Regions from separate parts of the Shewanella sp. WE21 genome, predicted to be linked through region 1. Evidence: predicted binding sites of a transcription regulator. Region 1 holds the regulator's gene; the other holds the start of a gene.
The links. Region 1 encodes MetJ, which represses methionine synthesis genes. Its sites were predicted from a motif close to TAGACGTCTAGACGTCTA; they were not measured.
Positions count from the first base shown of each region.

Region 1 (16,775 bases):
AAGTTTATCGCCCGTCTCACCGCCGCGGGTGTGACTAAAGATCAGATCCAGAGCGCGAATTTAAATCTTCAACCGCAATACGTCTATGTGCAGGATAAGGCTCCTGAGCTGACGGGTTATACTGCCAGTCGCCAAATTACTGTGACGGTAACAGACTTAAGCCGCTTGAATGCAATCTTAGATTCTGCCTTAGAAGAGGGTATGAATCGGGTGAATAACATTGCCCTTAAGTCGAGTAAAGAAGCTGAATACGTCGCCAAAGCACGTCAAGCTGCGATTGTGGATGCCAAACAAAAAGCCGAATCTTTAGCTAAAGGCTTTGGTGAAAACCTAGGCAAGATCTGGCAGATCCGTTATTACGATCAACGCCCTGTGCAACCTGTCATGTTACGCATGAGCGCTAAAGCCGATGCCATGGGCGCCGCCGAGAGTTATCAATATGGTCAAGTGAGCATAGAAGATAGAGTTGAAGTGATTTATAAACTGAAGTAAATCAGTCTGAGGCCTATGGTGATGGATGAAGCTCCTATTGGGATTCATCCATTTTTTTATGCCGTTTACAATCGTTTTATATTTTTGGAAATAGCATTCTTCACTCTAATATGTGATGGATTTTATTAGGATGATGAACAGTAAAAACTGGCAAATTTAAGTATTTATCCTCACACTAGTAAGGTTAATGTTTAGGAGGCCGTTTATGGATTTTCCCGCTCGAATAAAGCAACAAACTTGCATGGATTGCTTAAGTGGTAAGTCATTAGGATTTGAAATTCGAATGGCATTTCAACCTATTATCCATTGGCCTAGTCGTGAGATTAGCGGTTATGAAGCCCTGGTTAGAGGCCCTGATGGTGAAGGGGCAGCGTGGGTGTTTGAGCGGATTAATGAAAATAATAAATACTATTTTGATCAGGCTTGCCGTGTTAAAGCGATAGAAACCGCTTCAAAGCTGGGACTCGATAAGATGCTCAGTATCAACTTTTTACCTAATGCCGTATATAACCCTGAGACCTGTATCCGCGCGACGATTGAAGCCGCCGACATGTATGGGTTTGATATTCACAAAATTATGTTCGAAGTGACTGAGGGCGAGCAAATTGTCGATCGGGCAAAATTAGTCCGTATCTTCGAGAGCTATGCTAAGCGTGGTTTTATCACGGCAATCGATGATTTTGGCAGTGGTTTTGCTGATTTAAGCTGGCTCGAAGCCCTGCGCCCTCAAGTATTAAAACTTGATATGACCTTGATCCGTGATATCGATCTCGATAGAGAAAAGCAGTTAGCTGTGGATGAAATACTGCGTATTTGTTTAGAGCTGAATACAAGAGTTTTGGCCGAAGGCATTGAGACAGAAGCCGAACTTAATTATCTCGCTGGAATAGGGATTGAGTATTTTCAGGGGTATTATTTTGCCAAACCACGACTCGAATATTTGAGTTCCTATGAAGAGCTAAGCTTTCACGCCCCAAAGTAAATGGTTAGGTGGATTGATATCGTTGCACGATTAGAGTGATAACACGTGCTAAGACTCGATGGATAATTCGTTGTTTCTGATATCGGCTAACTGATATATCATGCGCCACCTAAAATTGCCCTTGTTACCTATTCGCTACTATGTCTTCCAACGCGCTCTATACCGATTTATCCGGTTATTACGATTTAATGTGTTCCGATATCAACTACCAGCAACAGAGCGCGAGTATCCATCGTCTGCATCAGTTCCTCGGCAATAATGGTAAGCAACATCTTGATTTAGCCTGTGGCACTGGTCCGCATGTGCGGCATTTTATCGACCTTGGTTATCAATGCAGTGGCCTTGATATTAATCAGCCTATGCTAGACATGGCCATGCGTCGTTGCCCTGAAGCTCAGTTTAACCTCCAAGATATGACGGCTTTTTATTTAGAAGAGCGCGTCGATTTGATTACCTGTTTTTTATATTCCATCCATTACAGTGCTTGCATCGAACGGCTTAAAAGCTGTATCGCCAGTGTGCATAGCGCACTTAATGACGGTGGGCTGTTTTGTTTTAATACTGTCGATAAGCACAGAATCGATAACACAAGTTCGGTTAAGCATTTTGCCGAGTTTGATGGTAGCCATTTCGCCTTCGAATCCGGCTGGCATTACAGTGGGCAAGGTGAGAAACAGTCATTAAAGTTGAGTATTGCCAAAAGCAGTCAGCCGTTTGCTGAGGTCTCGCCTTTACCTGTCTCTGATATGAAAGGTTTAGGCTCGCTGGAAGCCGGGTTACACGCAGCAGGTTTGCAAGAAGTGGGCTTACAAGAAGTCCACAGTATTGAGCAATGGCAAGACCAACATGCTATGGTCGCTACCAGCTTCACTGAGCTGCAGGAATTGTTAGCGCCCTATTTTGAAGTGCATGTTTTCGAACACGATTATGAAAGAATTGTCCCGTGGGATTTAGCATCAGGTAATGCGCTGTTTGTTTGCGTGAAGATTTGACCTTTTGTTGAAGGTTGGTAACAGAAGGCCTGCTCAAATGTCACTGTTACTCGTTAAATCTCGCTTCTCTTCTAGTCTGTTTTTATTTAAACCCAAATGAAAGTAGTAGACTTCACTCCTGATTTTTCATCAAGAGTCGACCAAAAGGGGAAAGTACCAGTTCCCCTTTTGAATATTCCTTGCCAAATAACGTCCATGCTTAATAATCAGTTCATCATCCATAACTCTGGTTCATAACGCTGCCGCACAGTATTCCCGTTAAAGCTTGCTTTAATAAACTTACTTTAATATATAAGTCGCACAATATAAATGATAATGGAATTAATTAAATGTAATAATTTTGTGTGTTTATTTTGTTACCTATGAAATAGTTACAATTTCACAGGCAATAAATACATTAAGACAGAATTAGCACGGCTTTAGTGTAAGTATGAAAAAAGTTTCATGTGTTTTATAAAAATAGTTAACTTGAATTTAAAATATTAAAATAAATCTATGCTGTTGATAAGCAAGGTTATTGTTTTTATTATGTATTGATCTGAGTGTGGTTTTGCGAGGTTGGCATTATTTTTGTAATGTCCTTAGTGTATTTAAATAATTAACTAGGAGTACTTTATGAAAAATCCCATTCTTACTTTAGCTGCCATTATTTCTTTAGCCTCTTTTAGTGCATATTCTCATGCAGATAACATGAGCAACAGTGATGCCGCAGAAAACGGAATCTATGTCGGCGCTAACTACGGTTATTTAAAAGTCGATGGCGATGATGATTTTGATGATAATAGTGATGTAATGCAGGGTCTTGTTGGTTATAAGTTCAATAAATACCTTGCTCTTGAAGGTAGTTACATTAACTTTGGTGATTATGGTAATGGTTTAGCAAATGCCGAAACCGATGGTTATACGGCAGCCCTTAAAGTCATGCTTCCCATTGCAGACCGAGTTGAGCTATATGCTAAAGGTGGTCAGTTATGGTATTCGACAGATTATGACGTCGTCGGTTTTTCTGGCAATGACGATGGTGAAGGTGTATTCGCCGGCGCCGGTGTGGCATTTAAAGTCACAGATCGATTTTTAATTAATGCTGAGTACACTTGGTATGATGCAGATATTAATGTCGATAGCGTCGCCAATGGCGGGAAAACAGATACAGACTTTAATCAAGCCAGTATCGGTGTTGAATATCGCTTCTAATTATTTGTTGTTGATATTTATAATTTAATAATTAATTATCTAGGTGTGACACGCTAAGTGTCACACCTTTTTTACTTTGATTTTATTTTTATTGTAAAATTTATTTGGTTTAACTTATTTTAAATAAAGATCAAAGTCGCGGGGCTTCCCCCCTTGGATACTCGATGACCGAACTCATGCACTCTTTATTAAATAAAGACCTCTATTCGTCCTGCGGAAACTCCGAGGGGATGGTTAACTTCTGGGGTCTTGGTGTCGGCTGTTAAACCCAAAAGCAGTTATGTCTGCTACATCTTTGCATTTTGGAAAATTAAGACTTTGAATGTTCATTATTTAATGGAATTGATGTTATATCGACAACTCCTGATTTGAATGAAAAACTAGTGTTAGGGAAGTAGATAACTTGTTCTTTGTCTATATCAAAACCAGCACACATATGAGAACCGCAATATAGAAATATAAGTTCAGTGCCATTCTTAGGTAACGAGGGGATAATAATTGAATTTTTTTGTCTACTGATAACAACCGCTGAATCGTTATGCGCAGCCTTTTCTCTTAGCTGATTAGCGATATTTTGATTAACTACATTTGCAACTGCCGACCCTTTTTTTTCAAATTTTGCTAGAGTGAGTAGTGCGATAAAAAGTAGAAAAAAAGCAATGGTAAAACTCAAAGAACCTTTAATTAATGGCCTCTCAAAATAATCTAAAGATTTATTTTTAATTTTAAAAAAGTTGAAGATTTTATTTTTAAGGTTAATTAAAGTTTTTGCATCTTTTCGCTTTTCTTTAATTGAACGATGCAGTTGAATAGTGATGATGGTTTTAATCAAAATCAATCCAATGACTACAATTAAAAAGATCAGCATTGGTCCTAAATTAAATATAAAACCTTGATAAACAACAGCATGAAAACTACGTTCGAGCACATCTGAATCAAGCCCTAAACGACCTAGATACGCATGTGTATAAACTGTACTAGAACAATAAAAAAAAGCCGTAATAAAAGTGACAACTATCGCACTATTTTTTAGAAAATATTCAAACTTCATAATACTCATTACATCCATGTTCACTACTTATAACACCGATAATAATAAATATTCTGTAACTTCTCAATAAATACTGTAAAAGCAAAATCAGCTCAAAGTCATAACAAAATTAAGAGCAAAATTTGGCCACCCATGTTAAATCACATGATTTAACACTCTAACAGTCTACTAAACTCAATAAAACTGTTGATGTGGAGAACTTGCTATGCAAGCCTTCGCAGAACTCAGATTAGTGTTGAAGATACACCTTTCTACCATTCTTGCAGTCGCGTTGTTCGCCGTGCCTTTTTATGTGGCGATGATACTTATTCAAGGAGAAATGATGCATCGTCGGGCTGGGTATAGTCATTATTACTTGAACTTGAAATCGTTTTTGCCATTGATGTGGCGGCCTTTGCGTTAATGTCTAATCATCTGCATGTGGTGTTGCTGGTAGATATCGACAATGCAAATCGTTGGACTGAGCGCGAAGTACTTGGGCTGTGGCATAAGTTGTTTAAAGGCGATAAATTAACCCATAAATTCTCCAAATGTGAGTTAGTTGAAGCTCACGAGGTGGCTAGGCTAAAGCATACCATAGCGATTTATGTGACATTAGTTTGTTCATGCGCTGTTAAAGGTTTTAACGCAAGGTTTTAACGTGGTTTTAACGAGCCATCCATTGTTAAATTTGCAAAGTGTATGCTTGTAAAAAGGCATACAGATTACTGAAGAGGTTGGTTGAATTAAGCATTGGCATGGAAGTGACCGTTGACGGCATGGATGCCGTCGTCGAGCCCTCATGGATGAGTTCATGGCGTGTCACTGGAATGACAGTGCTTAATTATTAGCCATGTATTGGTTAAGTTTGTGAATGACTTAAACAAAAAGGCGCCTAAGCGCCTTTTCTACTATTCAGCTATGGGTAACCCCCCCAAAACCTCAGATTTGATTACAACTCCCTATTACACAATCAGATCATACTCATCTTTGAGTATCTTAATAATATCTGCCTTTGGATTCGCTGGCAGCGGAATCGCCGCGCCAGTCACCTTCTCGGCAACGCCGGTGTAAGTGCGTGACACTTGCATCATAGCCTCAAGTGGGAGGTCATTGTCGCGGGCTAGGGCTTCACGCTCTGGCATTCTGTCTTTGTTGAGCAGCACATCAGGATCAGGGAAATGATTTAGCAGGAACTGGCGGAAACCCTCTTTGGAGTTTTCCAAAATCTTGCCATCGCGGTAGGCTGCGCCGTCCCAAATACGTGATGAGTCTGGAGTGCCAACTTCATCCATGTAAATCAGTTTTGCATTGCCATTTTTATCGGTCACATAACCGAACTCAAATTTAGTGTCGACAAACACTTGATCAATGTCGGCCAGTGCTTTTGAAATCACTTTAAAGCCATCTTTTAACAGCTTCTCGTACAGGTCGATATCTTCTAACTTTTCAAAGCCAAAGGCTTGGTAGTTGGCTTCGATATCGCAGCGGCTGATGTTCACGTCATCTTGGGCCGGCACGCCTGGGATGCCGGTTAAAATGCCCTTAGTCGATGGGGTGATTAACAGATCAGGGAGCTTTTGATCTTTTTCTAAGCCTTCTGGCAGTGTGATGCCACAGAATACTCGCTCGCCCTTAGAGTAAGCGCGCCACATTGAGCCTGTGATGTACTGGCGGCAAATGGCTTCGACTTTAATGGGGCGGGCTTTTTGGACTATCCATACGAACGGGTGCGGGATATCCAAAATATGGCTGTCGGCTAGGCCGTTTTCGGCGAACAGTTTAAACCAGTGGTTAGAAATCGCGTTTAATGCCGCGCCTTTACCGGGAATGCCTTTGAGGCCACCTTCACCGTGGAAGATACAGTCGAAGGCCGAGATACGGTCGCTGATCACCATGATGGCGAGCGGGGTATCTTCGGGGACGTTATAACCCTTGGTTTTGATTAAACGGCGGCTGTCGGCATCGGTTAGCCAGTAAACGCTGCGAACCTTGCCGCTGTGGACTGGGCTGTCGGTGCGGATTGGCAAATCGTTATTCACGGCTAATACGGAATCAGCAAGACTCATGACGAGTATTCCTTAGGATAGAGAGTGTAGGGATAAGGTTTTTATAAGTGTCGGTTTGCAGATGGACTATGGCGTTAGCAACAGCCAGATTCATTGCAACCGCTTTATTATTCGCGCTTGGCTTAGGGCGTAAAGCGTTCAGCCAGTTTGCGGGATTTGATGTTAAATCTTGAACAGCAAAAGGGGTATTTTCGGGCGGTGTTTGAATTGGGTTGGGTGGAGATAATGCAAGGGAGGGAACAAACGCAGGGCAAGGTTGGCACCACAGTGAAAGTGGTCTGCGAAAGCGGGCTGGGCCCGTGCCATTTTGCTCGAAAATGCTAACCATTAATCCGAGAGAACCTTGTTCTAGACTGCCGCGAAAAAGTGGCGACATTCTACCTTTTTTGACAAAATTTGCCACGGCTATTTGCATCGTTCTTTGCACAGATCTTTACACAGCTCTTTATATAGTTCTGTGGCTTGAATCTAGCGGGCATAAGGATTTGCAAGGGAATCACGCGCTAACACTCAGTGCTGAGCATGATGGAGGGCTGGTGTTCTGCGGACGAGCTAATGTTGAAGGGCTGTATTTTAGCGCGCTGATGTGCGAGCTTATGACGTAGCTGCAGCCGACAAGACCATCAAGCCAAATATCCAATGGAGGGAATATGAGCACAAGTCAGCATGTACAGAATGATAATCAACGAGAGCTAGTATTAGAGCGGATTATCGATGCGCCGCCAGAAAAGCTGTTCCGCGCGTGGACCGAGCCAGAACTCCTCAAAATTTGGTTTACGCCAAGGCCGTGGACTGTGGCTAGCGCGAGTTTAGATGTGCGTGCCGGTGGTTCAAATGTGATCGTGATGCGTAGCCCTGAGGGACAGGATTTCCCGAATCGTGGCGTGTATCTCGAGGTGGTTGAGAATGAGCGCATCGTATTTACCGATGCCTTTACTGAGGCTTGGGTGCCGTCCGATAAAGCCTTTATGACGGCAACTATTACTTTTGAACCTGTGGACGGCAAGACCAAGTACACTGCGCGGGTGCTGCATTGGAATAGCGAAGATAGGCAGAATCATGAGGATATGGGGTTTCATCAGGGTTGGTCTAAGGCGACCGATCAGCTTGAGGAACTCGTCGCGAGCATTTAGCCGGTGAGTCTCAAGCCTCGTATCAGAGAGTAAACAATAAGTAGTATCTAGCCCAATTGCCCTGCATATTTTATTGCTGGGGATTGGGCAGGATTAGAGGTGTTATGTCGTCACAGAAAGAAGTACCAGTGCTTAAACAATCGGTGCTTGCGCCATCGCAACTAGCGCAAAGCGAGGCTTTGCAGGGCAATAGTTTTTTATCAAAACAGTTCAATGGCTTGTCGGAATTAGCACAAGATCTACAGGGCATCGAGTTTGAGGATTGCTGCTTTCAAGATTGCCATTTTAGCGAGAGCACTTTCCGTAAGTGTAAGTTTATCGATTGCCGCTTTGTGCGTTGTAACTTAAGTTTAGTAAAAGTGCCCCAGTGTCAGTTCAGCGGGGTGGAGTTTGAAGAGTGTAAGTTAGTCGGTATCGATTGGACCCGAGCCGCGTGGTCGCGTTTATCCTTTGCCGCGCCCTTTTCCTTTAAGCAATGCATTCTAAATGATTGCTCATTTTTAGGTTTGTCCCTCGATGAAATTATCATCGAAGAGTGCAAGGCCCACGATGTCGATTTTCGCGAGGGCAGTTTTAATCAAGCCAATTTCACCTACACGGATTTTAGTCATAGCCTGTTTGGTCGAACTCAATTATTGGAGGCGGATTTCAGCGAGGCCTCCAATTACGATATCGACATTTTTAACAATAAAATCAAAGGCGCTAAGTTTAGCCGCGATGAAGCGATTCGGCTGCTCAACTGCCTCGATATAGAATTAATGGATTAAGGATTGTGGTAGGTTTTTACTCAGCTTTTCACTCAGCATAGTGATGTTCATCCCACGAGTGTTATCGCAATTTACTGAAATATCTGTTTGTTTTTGAAGCCGCCATTTGTCCCATCTGGCGGCTTTTTCTGTCCGTTTTTTAAGACCTATTGATCTTATTCACGTATTTCAAGGTCAGTCTTAGGTTTTAGTTGCGATAGATCACACCGAGCTTCCCCATGTGGTTTACCACAATACCCACCTACCTCTTTCGGGATAACAATCTCTGTGGATGAGCAGTGTATTCAGTGTATGCCGTGTATTTTGAAGATATGGTGGCACTGTTTTAACGCTTTATAACTAAAAAAGTAATCAAATCAGTGAGCAAACCTCTGCTCGATGGCGTCCAATGTGGCGACTGACGGGTGGGATGAGCGTGATGGAGGTAACCATGATTGAGCTTAATAGGCGAACCTTTTTAAAGGGAGCAGGAGCGAGCAGCGCCACGTGTGCGCTGGCCAGTCTGCTGCCGGGCAGCTTAGCGGCATTAGAGAATAAGCAGCTAAAGGGCATGGGCAAAGACATTGCCAGTATTTGTGAAATGTGTTCGACTCGCTGCCCGATTTCGGCGCGGGTGATTGAGGGCAAGAACGTCTTCATTAGTGGCAACAAGGCCGCTAAATCCTTTGGCGGTAAAGTATGTGCCCGTGGCGGCGCAGGCCATAGTTTATTGTACGATCCACAGCGTATCGTTAAACCGTTAAAGCGGGTCGGTGAGCGCGGCGAAGGCAAATGGGCTGAGATCAGTTGGGATGAGGCTTATAAATTAATCGCTGAAAACCTCAATAAAATCAAAAAAGAACATGGCCCAGAAGCCGTGGCATTCTCGTCAAAATCTGGCTCACAAGAAAAGCATTTGTTTCACCTTGCGACCGCCTTTGGTAGTCCAAATACCTTTACCCACGCGTCGACTTGCCCAGGTGGTTATGAAATTGCCGCTAAGGCTATTTTTGGCACTAAGGTCAAACGTGATTTAAGTAATTCTAAATACATCATTAACTTCGGCCATAACCTGTACGAAGGCATCAATATGTCCGAAACCCGCGGCATGATGGCGGCGCAGATGGACAAAGGTGCCAAGCTGGTGGTGTTCGAGCCAAGATTCTCCATTGTGGCCGACAAGGCCGATGAATGGTACGCCATTCGTCCCGGAACAGACGTGGCCGTCGCCTTGGCGTTATGTCATGTATTGATTGAAGATAATCTTTACGACAAGGCATTTGTCGCGCGCTATGTGGAAGGCTTCGAAGCCTTTGCCGCCGAAGTTAAAGCCTATACCCCTGAATGGGCTGAAACCATCTCCGATGTGCCTGCCAAAGACATTCGTCGTATCGCCCACGAATATGCCGCTAAAGCGCCCCATGCTGTGGTCGATTTTGGTCACAGAGCCACCTTTACCACCGAAGAGTTTGAGATGCGCCGCGCCCTTTACGCCGCTAACGTCTTGATTGGTAACATCGAGCGTAAGGGCGGGATTTATATCGGCCAGAAACCCGGTGATTACAACAAGCTTGCCGGTGAAGCGGTTGCGCCCGTATTGGCAAAACCTGGCGTGAAAGACATGCCAAAACCAGCAGCGAAACGTATCGATCAGGTGGAAGAACAGTACGCCATGATGTGGACATCGGGCGGCGTTTACCAAACCATTCTCGATGCCACGTTAAGCGCTGTTCCTTACCAGTTACACGGCTGGGTGATGTCACGCACTAACCCAATGCAAACCATGACAGACAGGGCGCGCGTTGTTGAAGCGATGAAAAAGCTCGACTTTATCGCCGTGTGTGATGTGTATATCAGCGAAACCGCCGCCTATGCGGACGTGATTTTACCTGAGTCAACTTATCTTGAACGTGATGAAGAAATTGCTGATAAGTCAGGTAAAAATCCGGCCTATTATGTGCGCCAACGGGTCGTTGAAACCTTAGGTGATACTAAGCCTTCTTGGCAGATCTTTAAGGATGTGGGTGTGGCTATGGGTCTTGGCGAGTTCTATCCATGGGAAAACATGGAAACCCTGCAAATGCTGCAGGTGAACCGCGACACTGACCTGCTGCGCCGTATCAAAGACGAAGGTTTCGTGAGCTTCGGTAAGCCAATTATGTTGTGCGAGCCTAAGATGGTTGCCGAGTTTATTAAGGCATACCCCAATGCGCGGCCAGCCGATGAAGACGGCACTTACGCCAGTGCACTGACCTTTAAAACCCCTAGTGGCAAGATTGAACTCACTTCCGCGAAAGTCGAAGCCATGGCACCGGGCCGTGGGGTGATCAAGTTCCGCGAAGTGAATCTTAAAAAAGCAGATGAGTTGTACTTTATCCAAGGCAAAGTGGCGGTGCACACCAATGGCGCCACCCACAATGTGCCTATGCTCGCTAACCTGATGTCGGATAACGCTGTGTGGGTTCACCCCGTTACTGCGGGCAAGTTAGGGATCAGCAATGGCGACCCAATCCGCCTCACCAGCAGTGTTGGCACAGAAGAAGGCCATGCCTTAGTCACGCCGGGTATCCGCCAAGATACTGTGTTTGCTTACATGGGCTTTGGTTCTAAGAACAAAGAGTTGGTCAGAGCAACGGGCAAAGGTATCCACTGCGGTAACTTACTGCCGCACGTTACTGCTCCTGTGTGTGGCATGACAGTGCACACCACGGGCGTCACGCTGGCAAAGCGCTAATCGGAGGCTTAAATGAATAAACGATATGTAATGGTGCACGACGAGAATAAGTGCATCGGCTGCCAAGCTTGTAACGTGGCGTGTCGCAGTGAAAATGGCGTACCCGAAGGCGTAACTCGTCTGCAAGTGCGTGTGGAAGGCCCCTTTGGTGAGATGCCCAATCTGCATTTCAAATATCACAGGGTATCTTGCCAGCAATGTGAAGATGCACCCTGCGTTAAAGTGTGCCCAACAGGCGCGGCCTATGTGGGTGAAGATGGCATTATCTCTATCCATACCGAGAAGTGTGTCGGTTGTATGTACTGTGTGGCAGCGTGCCCTTATAAAGTGCGCTTTATGAACCCAGAAACCAAGGCGGCGGATAAGTGTAACTTCTGTAAGGATACGCGTTTAGCACGGGGCGAAGAGCCAGCGTGTGTGACTGTGTGTCCAACCGATGCCTTAGTGTTTGGTGATGCCAATGATCCACGCAGTGAAGTGGCCATCATGCTCAACACTAAAATCACTTACCAAGATAAAACCCATTTGGGCACTAAACCTAGGGTATATCGCGTTCCTACCAAAAGAGGGGGGATTTGATTATGAACAATACTTGGGGCGACATGGCGCAATATGATCCTGTCACTTGGCACTGGGTCATCGCCGTTTACCTGTTTATGGCGGGGTTATCCGCGGGCAGTTTACTGATTGGCATTGGTTTGCGCTGGGCGAATAAGGAACTCAGCGCGGGAGCTGAAAGCAGCATTCTTAAGGCGGCAGCCATTATTGGGCCTGTAGCAATTAGCTTAGGTCTAGCTTGTTTAGTGTTTGACTTAACCAAACCATTCCACTTTTGGTTGATCTTAATTCACTATAACTTCCAGTCTGTGATGGCAATCGGGGTGCTGGCGCTGCTGGCGTATTCTCCCTTAGCTTTTGCGTACGCCATTATTGTGCTGCGGGATGACTTACCAAAATGGGGTTTGGGTTTCCTAACACCTATCGCTAAGTTACTTATGCCATTTCGAAAGCTGATTGAAGTATTGTTGTTTGTCCTGGCCATTGGCGTAGGGGCTTACACTGGCTTCTTGATTTCGGCGATGAATGCCTATCCTATGCTCAACACTGCGGTACTGCCTGCGCTGTTTTTAGTGTCGGGTTTATCGGCGGGCGCTGCGGCAAATGCGGTACTGGCGTTGCTGATGTTTAAGACTGACAGCCACGACAAAACTTTAGTGAAGATGCACGGTTTAGAATTGCCTGTGATGGCGATTGAAATTCTGTTCCTGTTCATGTTGTTCTGCGCCTTGTACTTCAAGGGCGGCGCGGCGGCTGCGGCCTTAGCATCGTTAACTTCTGGGTTATGGGCAAGCGTGTTCTGGATAGGCGTTGTCGGTATAGGTTTTGGTATTCCATTGCTGTTTATGCTGCTACCCGCCGCGACTCGCCACACTAAGGGCGCGATGATCATGGTTGCCTGCGCGAGCTTAACGGGCGTACTCGCTTTAAGACACTTTATTGTGTACGCAGGGCAAAGCTATTTAAGCTGAGTGTAAGCTGGCTTTACATATTGATAGATAAAGAAAAAGCACTGGCAATGTCAGTGCTTTTTTATTGTTTGAATCTTGAGAAGGTTTGCCAGTACAAGCAGGACGCTTATTGGGGTAATAACTCGATAACCGACTTCACTGTTAGCACTAAGGCGCTGATACTGCACAGGACTAACGTCGCCATCTTTGTCTTCTCTTTATCGACATGGCCCACTAATCGTCCTGCGACTAAGTAACCTAAAATCACTGAGGGGAGCAGCATCAACGACAGCCAAAGATGTTTTAATTCTAATAAGCCAGTGATCGCTAAAATGACCAATGCAATCATGGAGCTAAAAATGAAGAAGGCCGACAGGGCTGCGCGAAACTGCGAGGCATCTTTGCCTGCTAACAAAATCGCCATCGGCGGGCCACCAATTGCGGCGATATTGCCGAAGATCCCTGAAACCACGCCCGCACCGAAGAGGGTTTTCTTATTCACTGGCAGGCTGAATTTATACAGGCTGAGGATCACTGCGACAGTCACAATGGCGGCGATGGATAAACCCAGTATGGGTTGAGGCGCAAACAGCAATAAACTCGCGCCGATAAAACCGCCGGGCACGCGACCTAGGAGCGCATATTGCAAGCCATTGAATTCTAAGTGACCGCGTTCACGCACTAAGGTCAGCAGGGCGATGGAGAAACCCATAGCAATAACAGGCGCAGGTACAAGTTGTGGATCGACGATATACAGCAAAGGACTGGCGACAACCGCAAGCCCAAACCCAATAAGACTTTGGGTTAATGCGCCCAGAAACACGACCAGCGAGGCTAAGGCGAGTGTCTGTGGATCTATCATAGAAAACATAGGATTTCCTATATCCCAAACCAACTCAAGATGGTGAAATTTAAAGTTTGAAGTCGCTTGGGTATAAACAAAAAGGGATCGTTAACGATCCCTATTGATGAGCACTGTGATATGACTTTGAAAGCGACGAGTCGCTATTCCATGTCTTCCCACTCTATTCCCATTTGATCCATCAACAACTTGGCTTCAGCGGGAATGCTGTCTGGATTATCTTTTGACAGATCTTCATCGTTGGGCAATGGCTGGCCAGTGTAGGCGTGCAAAAATGCCTCACACAACAGCTCGCTGTTGGTGGCGTGACGCAAATTATTGACCTGACGACGAGTACGTTCGTCCGTGAGGACCTTAAGCACTTTGAGCGGAATAGACACAGTAATTTTTTTTACTTGTTCATTCTTCTTGCCATGTTCAGCATAGGGGCTGATGTATTCCCCATTCCATTCAGTCATTGACTCACCTGTTATAACGCTAAATTCGGGGCAGATTTTAAACCCTTACAAAGAACAGTCAAATTATTGCTACTATTTCTTTGTGATTGCAAACAGATTTCTTTATGTTCAGACGTCTAAACGTCTTCACGCCTATTGACGATGGCGTTGGGCTTAGGTACATTTAGACGTCCAGACATCTCTATCAGTCTATCGAATTTAGGAGTCCACCCATGGCAGAGCGTCAATTAGCCACACTGGCAGTGCGTCAGGGTATCGAAAGCGATACTCAATATGGCGCAGTTGTGCCACCGATTTATTTGTCGACTAATTACGCCTTCGATGGTCATAAAAATCCCCGCGAATTCGATTACAGTCGTTCAGGCAACCCAACGCGCTGCATTTTAGGCGAAGCATTAGCGCAATTAGAAAAGGGCGCCACTGGCATAGTGACGTGCACTGGCATGGCGGCCATCACCTTAGTGACTACTTTGCTCGGCCCCGATGACCTATTAGTTGTGCCCCATGATTGCTATGGTGGTTCCTACCGTTTATTTACCAACTTGGCGAAGAAAGGCCAGTTTAAGCTCATTGTGGTCGACCAAACCGACAGCCAAGCGTTAGCCGCCGCCATTGCGCAGAATCCTAAGATGGTGTGGCTCGAAACCCCATCGAACCCGTTATTGCGTGTGGTAGATATCGAAGCCATTGCTAAGGCGAGCCATGAGGTCAGCGCGCTGGTGGTGGTCGATAACACTTTTTTATCGCCAATATTGCAACAACCCCTATTGTTAGGCGCGGATATCGTTATCCACTCCACCACTAAATATATCAATGGTCACAGCGATGTGGTCGGCGGCGCTGTGGTCGCCAAAGACGCGCAAATCGGCGAAAGCTTACATTGGTGGTCGAACACTCTAGGCTTAACGGGGTCAGCCTTCGACAGTTATCTGACCCTGCGCGGCCTGCGTACCTTAGCGGTGCGTATTCGCGAGCATCAAGCCAATGCCCAGCGTATTATTGAGGTATTAACCCAAAGCCCTGTGGTGAGCAAAGTCTATTACCCCGGTCTTGCGGATCACCCTGGTCACGCCATTGCGGCCAAGCAACAACAGGGCTTTGGCGCTATGCTGAGTTTTGAGCTCAAAGGCGGTGAGGCCGAAGTGGTGGCCTTTTTAGGTGCACTCAGCTTATTTAGCGTGGCGGAAAGTTTAGGTGGCGTCGAAAGTTTAGTGGCCGTGCCCGCAACTATGACCCACAGAGCCATGGAGCCGCAGGCGCGCTTCGAGGCTGGTATTAAGGACACCCTATTGCGTCTATCGGTGGGTATTGAAGATGCCGCCGATTTAGTTGCAGATATTCAAGCAGGATTAGCCGCCGTTGCGGCTTGTCAGTAGAGGAATAATAGATGGCACGTTGTCACTTACATAAATTTGGTGGCTCCAGTTTAGCGGATGCCGATTGTTATCGCCGAGTCGCCCATATCCTGTTAACCCACGGTCATAGTGATGATCTCGTGGTGGTCTCTGCAGCGGGTAAAAGCACGAATTTCCTGTATAAATTATTAGCGCTGCGTGATGCGGGTCAGCTATGGCAAGAAGAATTACAAGTGCTGATCAGTTACCAACAGGGGTTGATTGAGCAGTTGTTGTCGAATGAACAAGCCCGAGATCTGCGTGAGCGTTTGGCCACTGATAAAGCGCAACTCATCAGCTTGTTGTCTTTAGATGAGCGCAACGAATACCAAATCAACCATGTGGTGAGCTTTGGCGAACGTTGGTCGGCACGTTTAATGGCGGCGCTGCTGCGCGAATCTGGCGTGGCAGCAAGCCATGTGGATGCCTGTTCAATTTTAGTGGCCGATGAAGCCGCTGTGCCACAAATTCGGGTACAAGAATCCCGCGCTAAAGTACAAGCCCTATTAGCCGCGCATCCAAATGAACGCTTAGTGATCACAGGTTTTATCTGTGCTAACGAGCGTGGCGATACCCTATTACTTGGCCGTAATGGTTCAGATTTTAGTGCCAGCCTGATTGCTAGTCTCGCCGATATCGAGCGCGTGACCATTTGGACCGATGTGGAAGGGGTGTTCAACGCCGATCCTAATAAAATCAACGATGCCAAGTTACTGAAAAGTATGTCACTTGCCGAAGCCGATCGCCTAGCGCGTTTGGGCTCGCCAGTATTGCATTCGCGCACTTTGCAGCCGTTATTCAATACCGAAGTGAGCTTAGCGGTGCGTTCAAGTTATGCGTCCCACACCGACTTTACCTTAATCGCGCCCCACAGTTCGTCGGCGAGCGCGCCTGTGGTGACTAATCTTAATGCTGTTGTCCTGTTCGGCTTTAAACTCACGGGTGAGTTAACCCGTTTATTAGATCTATTGATCGCCGCAGGTTTAACGCCATTGGCCCATTGGACCTCTGCCCATCAAAGGGTTGAACTTGCCTATACCGCTGAGAATCAAAAACAAGTTCAAAGATTACTCGATGCCGAGGCAGAAGCATTAGGGATCAGCGAGCAGCAGATCAACACAGATTTTGGTTTAGTCGCATTAGTAAGTGCCGACGCCGAACATTATCGCCGCAGCTTCGCG
Region 1 covers NZ_CP023019.1:2,542,914-2,559,688, forward strand. Annotated here, with positions in the region: gene CKQ84_RS11060 (oxidative stress defense protein) at 1-492, shown strand, start outside; gene CKQ84_RS11065 (EAL domain-containing protein) at 698-1,474, shown strand; gene CKQ84_RS11070 (class I SAM-dependent methyltransferase) at 1,615-2,466, shown strand; gene CKQ84_RS11075 (porin family protein) at 3,082-3,660, shown strand; gene CKQ84_RS11080 (hypothetical protein) at 3,971-4,711, opposite strand; partial or broken gene CKQ84_RS24020 (transposase) at 4,901-5,314, shown strand; gene CKQ84_RS11090 (phosphoribosylaminoimidazolesuccinocarboxamide synthase) at 5,656-6,759, opposite strand; gene CKQ84_RS11095 (hypothetical protein) at 6,746-7,174, opposite strand; gene CKQ84_RS11100 (SRPBCC family protein) at 7,410-7,892, shown strand; gene CKQ84_RS11105 (pentapeptide repeat-containing protein) at 7,997-8,659, shown strand; gene phsA (thiosulfate reductase PhsA) at 9,090-11,372, shown strand; gene CKQ84_RS11115 (4Fe-4S dicluster domain-containing protein) at 11,385-11,951, shown strand; gene nrfD (NrfD/PsrC family molybdoenzyme membrane anchor subunit) at 11,954-12,901, shown strand; gene CKQ84_RS11125 (sulfite exporter TauE/SafE family protein) at 13,008-13,751, opposite strand; gene metJ (met regulon transcriptional regulator MetJ) at 13,886-14,200, opposite strand; gene metB (cystathionine gamma-synthase) at 14,413-15,576, shown strand; gene CKQ84_RS11140 (bifunctional aspartate kinase/homoserine dehydrogenase II) at 15,588-16,775, shown strand, end outside.

Region 2 (16,775 bases), 1.7 Mb from region 1:
TTGCCGAACGCCGTCTACCAGCTCATCCACAATCGCGGTATTTTCTTCACTCATAACTTCAAAGTTCATGTCAAAAACTCTTTCTGGAATGTGATTACTTTATAAACGTAAAAGGTATTTATTAAGATTTTACATCGGTTGATGAAAATTCGGGGCCAGTGTTATCTATACAAATGGCCATATTTCGTAATATAAACAGATGATACTTAGCCTATAACATTTTTCAGTGCTGATACCACTCTGAAATGGGATGAAGAATTCTCTTCGGTATAGACGATCATCAAATGATGTTCATCAATACTGCCCAATTTTAGCGCCGTAAGATTGCTGGATAAATAATGAAATTAAGTTTTTCTCCAAGCGACCCTTTCAGCACCAATAGGCTCTTTTTACCACTTGGCTAGACTCGTAGTACATCGGCATATCTTCTCACTTTATCTGCATCTTCTTGTCCGTGGCATCGTTATCCCCTTGTATTGGAAACCTGCAATTAAGCCCTGTTCGAAATAGTAAGGCATAAAATGTAACTATGGTTCAGATAACGCGATGGCTCAGATAATGCGATGGGTGGTTAAGATAAAACGGCTTAAATAAAGCTTTTAGACAAAGTGTTTACTTCTTTTAAATTCATATTTTTCAATCGATTAAATATCTTTTTTGCGGTGAATGGAGGGGTTTAGCCCCCCTTTGTCGTGTAGTTCATTCAAGCGATGAATGTAAGCAAATTACGATCAATTTCACTAAACGTAAATGTTATTTCTGTTGTATTCAACTTTTGATTGATCTCACTAATGTTAATCATTTTCATTCGCGAAATCATTTGTAGGTTACATTTGTAAACTAAGTTTACTAAACAGGAGAGGTTTATGTTATTTCGTCAAACTTGCTTGGCAGTTGCCATTACCGCTGTATTTGCGGGTAATTTTGTCCAAGCCGAAGAGGCTCCCGACAGAAAAATGGAAGTTATGGTTGTTACTGCCTCTGGATATGAACAGAAATTGGTTGATGCACCTGCCAGTATTTCTGTTATCACCCAAGAAGATTTGATGATAAAACCTTATACCACTCTCCTAGATGCAGTGCGTGACTTGGAAGGGGTTGATATTGGTGAAACCCGTGATAAAACAGGGCAAGGTACCATCAGTCTACGCGGTATGGGATCTGACTATACCTTAATCCTTGTCGATGGTAAGCGTCAGAATAACCATGGTGATATTTATCCAAACAGTTTTGGTGGCAATCAATTTGGTCATGTACCACCACTTGATGCTATTGATCGAATTGAAGTTATTCGTGGGCCAGCATCAACGTTATACGGTGCAGATGCTCTAGGTGGTGTGGTGAACATCATCACTAAAAAAGTGGGCGACGAATGGTCTGGATCTATCACTCACAGCCGAACTCATCAAACCAATGATGCCTATGGCGAAGATATCACTACCGATTTCAGCGTGATGGGTCCCCTCATTAAAGGCGTTCTTGGGTTATCTATTCATGGCAGTATTTATGATCGAATGGGGTCTACACCAGAGTATGCACCAGTAGATTATCCCAATGGAGAAGTACGCACTCGTTCACTCGGTTTTGGTGGTGGCGGTAAAACCGTCGATAACGAAAATCATATGTTAGGTGGGAGTTTAAGTTGGACGCTAAATGAACATCACAAAATTTGGTTTGATTTAGATTCCTCATCTCAAGATTATGATAATACGCCACTGATCAATGATAACGGTGAACGCGAGTATCCGCTTGGTACTGTTGATAATATCGATAGTCTCTGGATTGCCAGTAACTTCTGTAAAGGCGGCGTAGGTTCCCGTGAGGCTGCTTGTCTAGCCAGCGGTGGTGAATGGGCAAGACGATCAAATCCGCGAGCGGGTTACAGCGAGACTCAAAAATTTACCCGTGATGCTTGGGCGTTAACCCATGAAGGTGCTTGGGATTTTGGTACAAGCTTTGTGTCACTATCCTATGTAGGCACACAAAATAATGGCCGCACACTGCCATTTACCACTGCTGAACGAGTATTACTACTGCAGATGATTGATGGTAAAGGGGATTACACCGGCATGACTGAAGCCGAACGTAAAGCGATTGCTGAATCCACTTTCCTGCCTAGACCTAAACGCGAAATGGCAAGTAATCAATATACGCTTGATATGAAACTCGATATTCCATTTGAAGCTGCAGGAAATCATGTCGCAGTGACGGGGGCGCAGGTGATTCGTGGTGAGTTGAAAGACGGTGTATTTGGTATGGAAGAAGGTACGCCGGGCGCAGTACAAGAACACAATATGTGGTCTGTTTTTGCTGAAGATACATGGAGCATGACTTCTGATTTATCTGTTACTGCGGGTTTACGTCATGATGATCATGAAATATTTGGCAACCAACTCAGCCCACGTCTATACGGCGTTTACACCATTAATAATGAGTGGACTGTAAAGGGTGGGGTGAGCACAGGTTTTAAAACACCTAAAACCACACAATTGTATGATGGTGTCGTTGGCTTTGGTGGCCAAGGAACCTCACCGCAATTTGGTAACCCAGATCTCGAAGCTGAAACCAGTGTGTCCAGCGAAGTCGCCCTGTATTGGTCCCATCCAGATGGCCATAATTTTAACGTCACTATCTTTAAAAATGACTTTGACGATAAGATTGCTTCACAACCCTGTGGTAAAGGTACGAGCATAGAATGTTCCGATGCGGGTGAATATGCTGATTTAGGTTATGCAGTCAGTAGCAAAACAGTCAACATAGATAAAGTTACTATTCAAGGTGCTGAGCTCGCGGGACGTTGGGAAATTCTAGATGCCTTAACGTTAAATGCTAATTATACCTACACAGATAGCGAGCAGAAAAGCGGTGCAGAGCAAGGCCGTCCACTCGGGAACAGTGCCAAGCATATGGCAAACGCGACATTAAAATGGGAGTTGACCGACTCATTTAACGTATTCTTGACCTCAGAATACCGTGCTAAACGTTATCGCTCTTGGGATATCATTAATGATGCTGCACTCTACTATAAAGGTTATAACGTGTTCCATCTTGGTGGTTCTTATCAGGCGAGTGAGTTTGTCACCTTCAACATGCGAGTAAATAACTTGTTTGATAAAGATTTTACTTCATACGATATTGTCTTCACCGAATGTAGTGACACTAGCACCACTTGTGTCTCTGACGATAATGGCCAAAACGGATACACAGCATCTTACGTTGATGATTTTAATAACAAAGATAAGGCCCGTAACTTCTGGGTTGGTATGAATGTACGTTTCTAAACTAATACTCTGTGCATTAGTCATTATTTGATATTCATGGGCGATAGATAAAACTGAGAGTTACCCGTTTGATAAAGGTATCCACTATCAATTAAACAATAGGGTAACTCTCATTACTCATTACTCATTACTCATTACTCATTACTCAGTGCACCTGCACTGTGCTGGTGAGTCCGCACTATCGAGCCATCAATAAAGACCCATTCCGTGTCGGCCATTTTCGCTAAAGCTTTGAATAAATAGGCCTGAATGTCTTTTTAGACCATAAATAAAACCGTCTAAAGACCGTACTCCAATGGCTCAACTCTTTGGGTAAATCTTGCCAAGGGATACCTGTTAGAAGGTGGTAAAGAATGCCTTCGAATATTTGTCTATAGTTCAGGTTTATCATAAACACGGCCTGTGCTGTTCATTAAATGAAATAGCGTTTCCCTGCGTGCATTGGTTAGTATCAATCTTGGCATGCTCTCTAAAAATCATTCTCGAAAGCTCAATAGACCCTAGATGAAGTCAGAAAAATTAAAGGTGCTAGCGTATAAGCCTACAGAATCAGCCATTGTCCGTTTGGATAAGTACCAATATAACCAAAGGGTATTCTTCCACAGAGATACCAAGATAGGCGTTCACTCGTAAAGGCTGAAAGTTTAACGTCAGCTAGGAGCAGTGTTGCGAGCGTATTAGCGTCATCGGATGTCAGCGCGCATATTTCTGCAACGGGAATAATTTTCCAAGTGGAGAGGTAAGCTGACTTAGAAATTTCATCGACTTCGCTGTCAGAAATCCAAGCATGCACATCATTTACTACTGCCTTTGTTTTTAACGAATTTGCCAAGTCATGGTCTGTTACACACAGGCTTTCATAGTGGATTTCGTAAGGTGTTTCAAAAAAGGCTTCAGGATCGGATTCAAGAAAAGCGGCGATCTCCTCTAATGTACCGTATGTCTTTGCTGTTTCCTCTGGCAGACCTACGTTGGCTGCCCATGCACAAGATTGAAGTTGCTGTAATAAGATGGCGTTATCGGTCATGGGATCAGTGCACTCTAATGGTCTGTGTATATGCTGCTTTTTATCTTGCCATATTTGTCTTAGCACTATTAATCTAACTAAATGTCAGACATAAAAAAACCGCTGGATAGCGGTTTTTTTATGGGTCTTAAGTGTAAAAATTGAAATGAATTAAGACTATAGACCCGCGTCAGCGCGCAATATTTCGGCTTTATCAGTCGCTTCCCATGGGAATTCGCTGCGACCAAAGTGGCCATAAGCGGCGGTCGCTTGATAAATTGGACGTGCTAAATCTAGCATGGCCGTTAAACCGTATGGGCGCAGTTCAAAGTGTTGACGCACTAACTTGATCAGCACTTCTTCAGACACCTTACCGGTACCGAAGGTCTCGATGCTGATAGAAGTCGGCTCTGCCACACCAATAGCGTAAGACACTTGGATTTCACAGCGATCAGCAAGACCTGCTGCAACTATGTTTTTTGCCACATAACGGGCAGCATATGCCGCGCTACGATCCACTTTTGATGGATCTTTACCAGAGAATGCGCCACCACCATGACGGGCCATGCCGCCGTAGGTGTCAACGATGATCTTACGACCCGTTAAGCCGCAATCGCCTACTGGACCACCGATAACAAAACGGCCAGTTGGGTTGATAAAGAACTTAGTATCTTTGTTTAACCATTGAGCCGGTAATACTGGCTTAATGATGGTTTCCATCACGCCTTCAATTAAGTCGGCTTGTGAAACGTCATCTCTGTGTTGAGTCGATAACACAACTGCATCGATACCGACAATTTTGCCATCATCATAGGCAAAAGTGACTTGGCTTTTCGCATCTGGGCGTAACCAAGGTAGCGTGCCATTTTTACGGACTTCAGACTGACGTTTCACTAATGCGTGGGCATAGGTGATAGGTGCAGGCATCAGAATGTCGGTTTCGTTGTTGGCATAGCCAAACATTAACCCTTGATCGCCAGCACCTTGCTCTGCAGGGTCTGCGCGGTCTACACCTTGATTAATGTCGGGTGATTGCTTACCAATGGCGTTTAATACTGCGCACGAGTCTGCATCAAACCCCATATCTGAATGGGTATAACCAATTTCACGCACCGTTTTACGGGTGATTTCTTCAATATCAACCCAAGCAGAGGTAGTGACTTCACCACCCACCAATACCATGCCGGTTTTGACATAAGTTTCACACGCTACGCGTGCTTTTGGATCTTGAGCCAGAATTGCATCTAGCACAGCATCAGAAATCTGATCTGCAATCTTATCGGGATGACCTTCTGAGACCGACTCAGAAGTAAACAAGTGCTTTGCCATAGTAGGAAAATCTCGTCGTTAGCATTCAAACGTGTAGAAGCATCTACATCTAGACGGCTATTTTAGTTTAAATCCGATTGCCGATCACCCCCGATAATAAAAAATCCTCTCAGATTGTGACCTGAAAACGACTACGCTCAGTCATAAATAGGTTATTTTTCTTATATTTCATAGTATTAAGTTTGCTATGTTTTTGAGAAATTTATTTCTCCATTACAAGTGATCCTTGCTATGTCCTCTCAAGTAAACGCCAGCAAAGTGACAGGGTTGTTTCTGCGACTTATATACTCAAGCTACCTGAATCCTGCATCTTCAGGTTGTTTGGGTACATATTCGGCCATCTTTTGCTGAGTGAATGGCAATTTTAGTTTGCGTCACACTGGCATGTAGGGGAAAATATGCATCCAAATTGCCCGCTAGACCCCACAAACAAGCAGGAGAGAGCATGTCTTCCCGTAAAGTACTCGCAAACGCAATCCGTGCGTTAAGTATGGATGCAGTTCAAAAAGCAAATTCAGGCCATCCCGGCGCCCCAATGGGTATGGCAGATATTGCTGAAGTGCTGTGGAATGATTTCCTTAAGCACAACCCGAACAATCCGAAATGGGTAGATAGAGATCGTTTTATCCTCTCTAACGGTCACGGTTCAATGCTGATCTACTCTTTACTTCACCTGACTGGTTATGAATTACCAATTGAAGAGCTAAAACAGTTCCGTCAATTGCATTCTAAAACACCGGGTCACCCAGAATACGGTTACACCCCAGGTGTTGAAACCACAACGGGTCCACTCGGTGCGGGCATCAGCAACGCTGTCGGTATGGCGATTGCTGAGAAAACCTTAGCGGCACAGTTTAACCGTGATGGTCACGATATCGTTGATCACTATACTTACTGCTTCCTCGGCGATGGCTGTTTGATGGAAGGTATCTCCCACGAAGCCTGTTCATTAGCCGGTACTTTAGGTTTAGGTAAACTGGTCGCATTTTGGGATGACAACGGTATTTCTATCGATGGCCATGTTGAAGGCTGGTTTACCGATGATACACCAAAACGTTTTGAAGCTTACGGCTGGCATGTGATTGCCGGTGTTGACGGTCACGATAGCGCGGCAATCCGTGCTGCTATCGAAGCGGCTAAAGCCGTTACCGATAAACCAACAATGATTTGCTGCAAAACCATTATCGGTTTTGGTTCACCCAACAAATCTGGCAGCCACGATTGTCACGGCGCGCCACTAGGCGATGCAGAAATCGCAGCCGCCCGTGAATTCCTTGGCTGGCCACATGCACCATTTGAAATCCCTGCTGACGTTTATGCCGGTTGGGATGCCAAAGAAGCCGGTGCTGCCCGTGAAGCAGCGTGGAACGAGAAGTTTGCAGCATATCGCGCTGCTCACCCAGAACTGGCTGCTGAATATGAGCGTCGCGTTCTGAAAGGTGAATTACCGGCCGATTTCGAAGAAAAAGCGCAGGCATTCGTGCAAGCATCACAGGACAAAGCCGAAGGCATTGCGAGCCGTAAAGCCTCACAAAATGCTATCGGTGCATTTGGCGCTATGTTACCTGAACTGTTAGGCGGCTCTGCTGACTTAGCGGGTTCTAACTTGACACTGTGGTCAGGTTCTAAAGGTATTCAAGACGATCCAGCTGGTAACTACATTTACTACGGCGTGCGTGAATTCGGCATGAGCGGCATTATGAACGGTGCTTCGCTGCATGGTGGTTTCATCAACTACGGCGCAACGTTCATGATGTTCATGGAATATGCTCGTAACGCAGTCCGTATGTCGGCGCTGATGGGTATTCAAAACATCTTCGTTTATACCCATGACTCTATCGGTCAAGGTGAAGATGGCCCAACGCATCAACCAGTTGAGCAATTAGCTAACCTGCGTATGACGCCAAATATGGCCGTATGGCGTCCATGTGATGCGGCAGAAACGGCAGTTTCTTGGAAAGCTGCGATTGAGCGCCGTAATGCACCTACGTCACTGATCTTCAGCCGTCAAAACCTGAAAGCTCAAGCGCGTACCGCTGAGCAATTAGCCAACGTGGCTAAAGGTGCTTATGTACTGCAAGACTGTGCGGGTACACCAGAACTGATCCTGATCGCAACTGGTAGCGAAGTACAATTGGCAATGGATGCAGCCGCTGCACTGACTGAGCAAGGTAAACACGTTCGCGTCGTCTCTATGCCATCGACAACTGAGTTCGATAAGCAAGATGCCGCGTATAAAGAATCTGTATTACCACGTGCAGTGACTAAACGTGTGGCTATTGAAGCGGCGCATACCGATTTCTGGTACAAGTACGTCGGGTTTGAAGGCACAGTTGTGGGCATGACCACATTTGGTGAGTCTGCGCCGGGTAACGTGCTATTGAATCACTTCGGTTTCACCGTTGAAAATGTGCTGAATGCTGCAAAATCATTGGGCTAATCGCTCAAGGGATTAGATTCAATACAAAAGGTTAAACTTTTTAAGTGTTAATCTGTATAATGCGGCCTGCAATCGTTTGCAGGCCGTTTTTGTATTAAGAGGAAATTGAGACCTCAATGATCCGAGTCGCTATCAATGGTTATGGCCGTATCGGCCGCTCTATTCTCCGAGCTTTATATGAGTCTGGAAAACGGCAGCAAATGCAGATTGTCGCGATTAATGAATTAGCTAAACCTGAAGCCATTATTCATCTGACCCAGTACGACACCACCCACGGTCGGTTTGCGCATAAAGTGAAGCTTGTTGATGATCATATGCTGATTGGCGACGATGCGATAAAAATCCTCCACGAGCCCGATCCGGCAAAACTCCCTTGGCACGAGATGGACATCGACATTGTCTATGAAGCCACAGGCGTATTAGTCGATCGTCAAAGCTGCGAAGCCCATATTCACGCCGGCGCTAAACAAGTGCTGATAAGTCATCCATCCTCAGCTGATGTCGATGGCACGATTGTCTATGGTGTAAACCACGATTTACTCCGCGCCGAACACACTGTGGTGTCCAACGCTTCTTGCACCACAAACTGTATCGTGCCAGTGATCGATGTGCTCGATCGCCACTTTGGCGTTAAAAGCGGTGCCATTACCACTATCCATTCGGCGATGAACGATCAGCAAGTGATTGATGCTTACCATGATGATTTGCGTCGAACCCGCGCTGCTGGTCAATCGATTATCCCTGTCGACACTAAGCTTGCCCGCGGTATTGAGCGGATCTTGCCGCACATGAAAAATAAGTTTGAGGCGATTTCGGTGCGCGTGCCCACCATCAACGTGACCGCCATCGATTTGTCCGTGACCTTAGAGAAAACCGTCGATATTGCTACAGTCAATCAGGTGCTGGAATCAGCCGCCAATGGGCGATTTAACGGCATCTTAGGCTATACTGATGAGCCCTTAGTCTCATGTGATTTCAACCATGATCCGCGCTCCAGTATTGTCGATGGTACCCAGACCCGCGTGAGCGCCGGTCAGTTGGTGAAGTTACTCCTGTGGTGCGATAACGAGTGGGGTTTTGCCAATCGTATGTTAGATACGAGTTTGGCGATGATTGCGGCCAAGCGAGGCTGATAAAAGTAGATTATTCACTTGTGGGTCACTGAATTTATGCCAATTCGACGGGATGTCGAGCGCCGAGCGGCAGTCAATTCATACCGGCTATGTGTGAAAAAGTTTGTTTTTTGATTATAAAAGGAAGCGTTACCATGGCAATTATCAATATGTCAGATCTGGATCTACAAGGTAAGCGCGTGCTTATCCGCGAAGATCTCAATGTCCCTGTCAGCAATGGCGTCGTCACCAGTGACGCACGTCTACGCGCCTCTCTACCGACTATCGAGTTGGCCCTTGAAAAAGGTGCGGCTGTGATGGTGATGTCGCATTTAGGTCGTCCGACCGAAGGCGAATACAATGCTGAATATTCTATGCAACCTGTGGTCGATTATTTGGCAAAAGCCCTGTCTTGTCCTGTGCGTTTAGCGACCGACTATTTAGATGGCGTTGACGTTGCCGTGGGTGAAGTGGTTGTGTTCGAAAACGTGCGTTTCAACGTGGGTGAAGGTAAGAACAACGAAGCCTTATCGAAAAAAATGGCTGCGCTGTGTGATGTCTATGTGATGGACGCCTTCGGTACAGCACATCGTGCCCAAGCATCGACCCATGGCGTGGGCATGTTTGCCCCAATCGCCTGTGCCGGTCCATTACTGGCACAAGAATTAGATGCCTTAGGCAAGGCATTAGATAACCCTGCGCGTCCAATGGTGGCGATTGTCGGTGGCTCTAAAGTGTCGACTAAGCTGACCGTGCTAGAAAGTCTTTCAGGCATAGTCGATCAGTTAGTGGTTGGCGGCGGTATTGCCAATACTTTCATCGCTGCGGCGGGCTACAATGTTGGTAAATCACTGTATGAAGCGGATTTGATCGACGAAGCTAAACGTTTAGTGGCCAATGCTAAGACCCGTGGCGCCGATATTCCTGTGCCGACTGATGTGGTCGTTGCGGGCGAGTTTAGCCCAACTGCGACAGCGACGTTAAAATCGGTTAGCGAAGTCGCTGATGGCGAAATGATTTTCGATATTGGTCCAGATAGCGCTGAAGCACTGGCTAAAATCATCGAATCTGCAGGCACTATCGTATGGAACGGCCCTGTGGGCGTGTTCGAATTCGACCAATTCGGTGAAGGTACTAAGCGTATCGCCCAAGCGATTGCTGATTCAAAAGCGTTCTCTATCGCAGGCGGTGGTGACACTTTGGCTGCGGTTGATAAGTACGGTATTGCCGATAAAGTGTCTTACATTTCGACTGGCGGCGGTGCTTTCCTCGAGTTCCTCGAAGGTAAAGAATTACCAGCTGTTGCTATGTTAGAAAAACGCGGCGCTTAATCATTAAGTTTTAAAAAACGCGGCGCATAAGACGCCGCGATAAGCTCTGATAACATCAAAGCTTTGATAAAAGTAAAAAATTATAAAAAACCGCCCGTATTCATCTAAGGTACTTAATTTAAGTTGTTTATTTAAGGTACAGAGTTGAATGCGGGTATAAAAATCCATCCAAACGATAGCGACCTCGGTGATAGATATCACCCTATTATTGGAGTTAAAAAATGGCGTTAATTTCCCTACGACAACTACTTGATCACGCAGCAGAACATGGATACGGTGTGCCTGCGTTTAACGTTAACAACTTAGAGCAGATGCGTGCCATCATGCAGGCCGCTGAAGCAACAGACAGCCCAGTGATAGTGCAAGCTTCTGCTGGCGCGCGTAAATACGCTCGCCCACAGTTCTTAAAATATTTGATGGCAGCGGCTCTTGAGCAGTACCCAGATATTCCAGTGTGTATTCACCAAGACCACGGTACCGATCCTGATATTTGTCAGCGTTCTATCCAATTAGGCATGTCATCCGTCATGATGGACGGCTCTTTGATGGCTGACGGCAAAACGCCTGCATCGTACGAGTACAACGTTGATGTTACCCGTCGTACAGTGGCATTTGCCCATGCGTGTGGTGTGTCAGTTGAAGGTGAAATCGGCTGTTTAGGCAGCTTAGAAACTGGCCAAGCTGGCGAAGAAGATGGTGTTGGTGCATCAGGTATTTTAAGTCACGATCAAATGTTGACTAGCCCTGAAGAAGCGGCGCGTTTCGTTGCCGATACCCATGTTGATGCACTCGCGATTGCTATCGGTACTAGCCATGGTGCATATAAGTTCAGTCGTAAACCGACAGGCGATGTACTGCGTATCGACCGCATCAAAGAAATTCATGCGCGTATTCCTAACACTCACTTAGTGATGCACGGTTCATCTTCTGTGCCACAAGAGTGGCTAAAGATCATCAACCAATATGGTGGTCAGATCCCAGAAACCTACGGTGTACCATTAGAAGAAATCGTAGAAGGTATCAAACACGGTGTACGTAAAGTCAACATTGATACCGACTTACGTTTAGCATCAACGGGTGCCGTTCGTAAATTCTTAGCTGAACACCCAAGTGAATTTGATCCACGTAAATTCCTGAAAGCATCAATGGAAGCCATGGCCGATATCTGTACGGTTCGCTATGAAGCTTTCGGCTGTGCAGGTCAAGCATCAAAGATTAAGCCATTGTCTTTACAAGCAATGTATAAAGCGTATCAGTCTGGCGCGTTAGATCCTAAGATCAATATGTAAGCGTTATCGCTGAGATAAAAACCCGCTAAAGCGGGTTTTTTTATACTTAAAATAGCTGCAATTTTCATTTTTTAATCGTAAATGTTAATATCGCGCAGATTTTCAGGGGAAAATACTAACCCTTATTAATATGTGCTTATTCAGCATCGCTGGGACGAACAGATATTTATAGGGATTGGATTTAACGGAACAGGAACGGATAAACATGAAGAAAGTACTGACCGCAGCACTATTAATGACTGCACCTTTTATGGCGACAGCTGGGGCCGATTTTGTAAAAGGCGATGAGACATTCGCAGGTGAAGCTGAGCTTGGTGCAACCTTAACCACAGGTAACACTGAAACCTCATCATTCAAAGGGCGTTTAAATCTTAAGCATGAGCTTGGCGATTGGGAGAATCAGTACTTACTCGAAGGTTTATATAAAGAGGATACAGGTTCTGTTACCGCGAAACGCTATTTAGCGGGCGCACAAGGTAACTACAAGATGACAGATCGTAGCTACTTGTTTGCTAACGGTAATTATGAAGTTGATCCGTTCACAGGTTATGATTACACGCTATCTGGCGCAGCGGGTTATGGTTATAGATTCTATGATACTAGTAAGACCTTTTTAGATGTTGAAGTCGGTCCAGGTTATATCTATCAGCGTCTTGATACAGAGCAAGCACTTATCGAAGGCCATGACACCAATGACAGCGTCGTCGCTCACGGCGTGATCAACTTTGAAAGCGAAATCACTGACACCTCTAAATTCCAACAACGTTTCGTTGCAGATTACGGTGATAAGCTCGATGCCCGCTCTGAAACTTCGTTAACGGCGAATATTATCGGTGCATTAGCAATGAAGTTTGCCATTATTGTGCGCTATAACAGCGAGCCGTTGGATAATAAGAAAAGTACAGATACAGAAACCAATATGACCTTGTTATATTCCTTCTAATGCTGTGACACTGATTTAGAAACTAAAAAGCACCTTTGAGGTGCTTTTTTATTGGCTCTTTTTAGACTAAGTTAAATGTTTCTTTATTAGTTATCGCTGTAGTTATACAAAAATTAATGTTTTAAATGCCTTTGGTTATAGGGTAATGCATAGAAAGTTGCGTTTTATCAACATTTACTATGCCGAAGCTATGGTAATTTTCGACTAATTTCCTACGTAGAGATGAACTTTAATGAAATTACAGCGGTTGTTTAAAGGCAGTGGAATGGCGTTCTGGAGTCTATTCTGCGTTGCAATATTGAGCGGATTCTCACCTGCAGCATGGGCTATGACAGAAGGGATAGAACGGCTTAATTTAACCGCCTCGAGTGTGGGTTATGTTGCCGTCTTTGTGTTTGTACTTGCATACATAATGGTGATGGCTGAGGAGTCGTTACATTTACGCAAGTCGAAACCTGTGCTGGTCGCGGCAGGGATTATCTGGGGCATGATAGGTTTTGTGTATGTACAAAATGGTATGTCTGAAGTGTCGGAAGCGGCATTCAAACATAACTTGCTTGAATATGCTGAGCTTCTACTCTTCTTACTCGTGGCGATGACTTATATCAATGCTATGGAAGAGCGAAATTTGTTTGATGCCATTCGTGGTTGGCTTGTCGGCCGTGGTTTTAGTCTAAGAACCGTATTTTGGTTGACAGGGTTTATGGCGTTCTTTATCTCACCCGTGGCAGATAATTTAACGACTGCGCTATTGATGTGTGCCGTGGTGATGAAGGTGGGGGCAGGGCAACGCAAGTTTATCACCCTAGCCTGTATCAACATTGTTGTTGCGGCTAATGCGGGTGGTGCGTTTAGTCCGTTTGGTGATATCACGACCTTAATGGTGTGGCAAAAAGGATTAGTGCACTTTAGCGATTTCTTCCATCTGTTTATTCCTGCTTTAGTGAACTTTGCATTACCCGCTGCCATTATGAGTGTGTTTATTCCACATTTTGTGCCAGAGCCAGAAAAAGAGCATGTTTATACTAAGCCGGGTGCTAAGCGAATTGTTGCGTTGTTTTTACTCACAATCGCTACGGCAGTGTGTGCTCATTCCTTCTTAGGTATGCCGCCTGTATTGGGTATGATGACGGGATTAGGTTTCTTACAATTCTTTGGTTTTTATCTGCGTAAAACCTTCAATCGTTCCGTTGCCCGCGAACGTGCAAAGGCTGAATTGCGTCAGGACGAGCAGCGTCTTCAGCAGCTTGGTAGTGTGGTGCCCTTCGATGTGTTTAGCAGGATCTCCCGCGCTGAATGGGATACCCTGTTGTTCTTTTATGGTGTAGTGCTATGTGTGGGTGGCCTTGGCTTTATGGGGTACTTGAGCTTAGTATCTGAGGCTTTGTATTCCAATTGGGATACGACCTATGCCAACGTGGCTATCGGTCTGTTGTCTTCGGTTGTTGATAATATTCCGGTGATGTTTGCTGTGTTGACGATGAACCCTGAGATGGCCTTAGGCCAATGGTTACTGGTAACGTTAACCGCAGGAGTTGGGGGCAGTTTATTGTCAATTGGCAGTGCTGCAGGGGTCGCGTTAATGGGACAAGCTAGGGGGATTTACACCTTTGGTGCCCATTTGCGTTGGACACCTGTCATTGCGCTGGGTTATATCGCGAGCATTTTAGTACATATGTGGCTCAATGCCGCGATGTTCTAAATAAAAGTACTGAGCATTCATCATTTGGGCTGTATTGACGTTTGCGAGTCGTTTTGTAGCGGATAATATCGCGAATTATTTAGCGAACAACATCGAGCTAACAAAATTCAATCGCATAACGTCTAGATATCAATGAATAAAATAGAGGCATCCGATGGATGCCTCTATTTGTTTGGATATGTCATTGGAAGGATTATTGCGGTAGCACTTGGATTAAATCCAGCTCGTTATTGGCTTTTGCACCGTAGATCTGAATCGCGACTTTAATTTGTGCCACTGAACCACTTGGATCCTGCTGAGCCCAATCTAAGCCAGCTATCTCAAATTGATATTGACCGCTTGTGACTTCGGTTAATTTACCGCTGCATTCTCCAAGACTTTGGCAACGATAATTTTGGGTAACATGCCAGTGTTTCCATGCCTTCGGATTCGAGGATTCCTTGGCTTTGTCGGGGAACCCAAAATAGTAAATATCATAGGTTTTCGCCGCAGTGATCGCTTCTTGTTGCGCATCCGTCAGTGAAAATTGAATTGTCCCTGTACTCGAGTCAAATTGCTCAAGCTTGAGATTTATTTGCGTTGCTTCATCAATGTTTACTGCATTTTCGACGGGAGGTGGCTGCGGCGTTTCAGGCTCAGTGTTATTGCTGTCACTGCCACATCCTACGAGCATTAATGTCGCGAGGGTCAATGTGAGTAATGGGTATTTCATCACAGTCTCCTTAATTGAAATGCCCTGTATGGCAAGTGGTGCATTCCATGTCTGTTTTTACACTTGCCGCTGAGCCTAGTGTGCTAGTGCTACCGTGACAAGTTTGGCAATCTTGCGCATCTGGTGTTGGCTTACTACCAACAAGGGCGCCGATATTCTCCCCTTGATAGGCACGATTCAATACATCTACTAGGTAATAAGCCATAGACGCGGATAAGCGGTAGCAGCGTTCACCTTTTTTCGCGAATGGTAAGCCAGAAGCCTTTGACCAGTTACTGATAGATGAGTGACATAACACGCTCTTGGCTTTTGATGAACTGCCCACAAGAGCCGTTTTTTCTGCTGTCGAGCCAATACCAGTAACAAATTCAGGTGAAGATAAAGGGAGCGTTGTATTTTCGTAGTAGCGGAAGGTATTAGCTATCACGGCGTTATTGTGACCATTAATGTCATCTAAAATATTCACTAACATGCCTATCGCATTAAGATTACCGCAGAGCGTGCCTTGACCCGTTACCCCTGCAAAACCATAGGCGGCTAATGCCGTTGGAATTGTTTTGAACTTGTCTGCATCGGCACTATTAGATTGGGCTAGCATAGTCACAACGGCATGAAAAACTTGGTGCATACAACCACCACCCGTTTCATAGGCCAGTTTTGCTGTTGCCATTGCATCAAGTGGAACGTATTTAAGTTTCTCTCCTATCGCTAATTGATATTGACCATCGGCATTCGTTGCCGCGAGAACCGATGTTCCCATGAGTGTTGCACCTGCCGCAGCGGTGCTAATACCAATAATACGAGTTAATGCTTGACGTCTATTTATGCTCATTATGTATTTCCTCTATGTAGGATTACTTCTATTTATCAAATGCTAAAGATAAATTGATGGCGTAAATTCTAAGCATGCTTGAGATAAATATTGTGATTTACGCCGGAGGATATTTGCCTTTTACATGAGCGGTAAATAGCGTCACCACAATAGAATTAACCGACTTAAATTCTGCATTTTAATTAGCTAAATAGATTGCAAGGTGCTCATTGTCCCGACATTTGTTGTATTTATGTAAATTTATGCCGAATTTCCCATGTGCTAAATGGCATTTATTCCTGTGAGTTAACGCATGTTTTTGCCTAATAGCGCTGAACTTGGGGTTAATTTCACGAAAATTAACTATTTGCTGACTTGGGTTAGCAAGATCACATTAATCATTAGTTAGTTTGCATAGACTTAACTTTATGTTTTTATGGAGTTGAGTGGATGTTGATGCAATTGGGAGACTGCAGGTTTGATCGGGAACGAGGCATACTGATTGAGTTGTCTCGCGATGAATCTTGGCATCTTCCTCGAGCCGAGTTACAAGTACTTAATTTGCTTGTTGAGCATCAAGGTAAGTTGGTTTCTAAGCACATGCTGAAGACGGGGGATGGAAAACATCCGCCGCTAACTGATACCTCTGTGGCCCGTGCTGTCTTTATGCTTCGCAGCTTTCTTGGACCTCAATATGAGGGCTTGATTGAAACCGTGAAAGGCCAAGGTTATTTACTACAGCCATCTAATGGGACTGAGTTTAGAGGTGTTAATTACCTCAGATTGCACACAGTGCCTTTGTGGAGTGCCTTAGTGTTA
Region 2 covers NZ_CP023019.1:795,362-812,136, reverse strand. Annotated here, with positions in the region: gene CKQ84_RS03380 (GNAT family N-acetyltransferase) at 1-69, opposite strand, end outside; gene CKQ84_RS03375 (TonB-dependent receptor) at 867-3,281, shown strand; partial or broken gene CKQ84_RS03370 (transposase) at 3,419-3,745, opposite strand; gene CKQ84_RS03365 (hypothetical protein) at 3,823-4,308, opposite strand; gene metK (methionine adenosyltransferase) at 4,465-5,616, opposite strand; gene tkt (transketolase) at 6,062-8,056, shown strand; gene epd (erythrose-4-phosphate dehydrogenase) at 8,173-9,189, shown strand; gene CKQ84_RS03345 (phosphoglycerate kinase) at 9,324-10,499, shown strand; gene fba (class II fructose-bisphosphate aldolase) at 10,721-11,788, shown strand; gene CKQ84_RS03335 (YdiY family protein) at 11,994-12,731, shown strand; gene nhaD (sodium:proton antiporter NhaD) at 12,964-14,433, shown strand; gene CKQ84_RS03325 (hypothetical protein) at 14,627-15,145, opposite strand; gene CKQ84_RS03320 (cytochrome C) at 15,156-15,977, opposite strand; gene CKQ84_RS03315 (helix-turn-helix domain-containing protein) at 16,407-16,775, shown strand, end outside.
Region 2: a site for MetJ is predicted at 5,659-5,676, ahead of metK (methionine adenosyltransferase). Genes of this name have one in related genera too.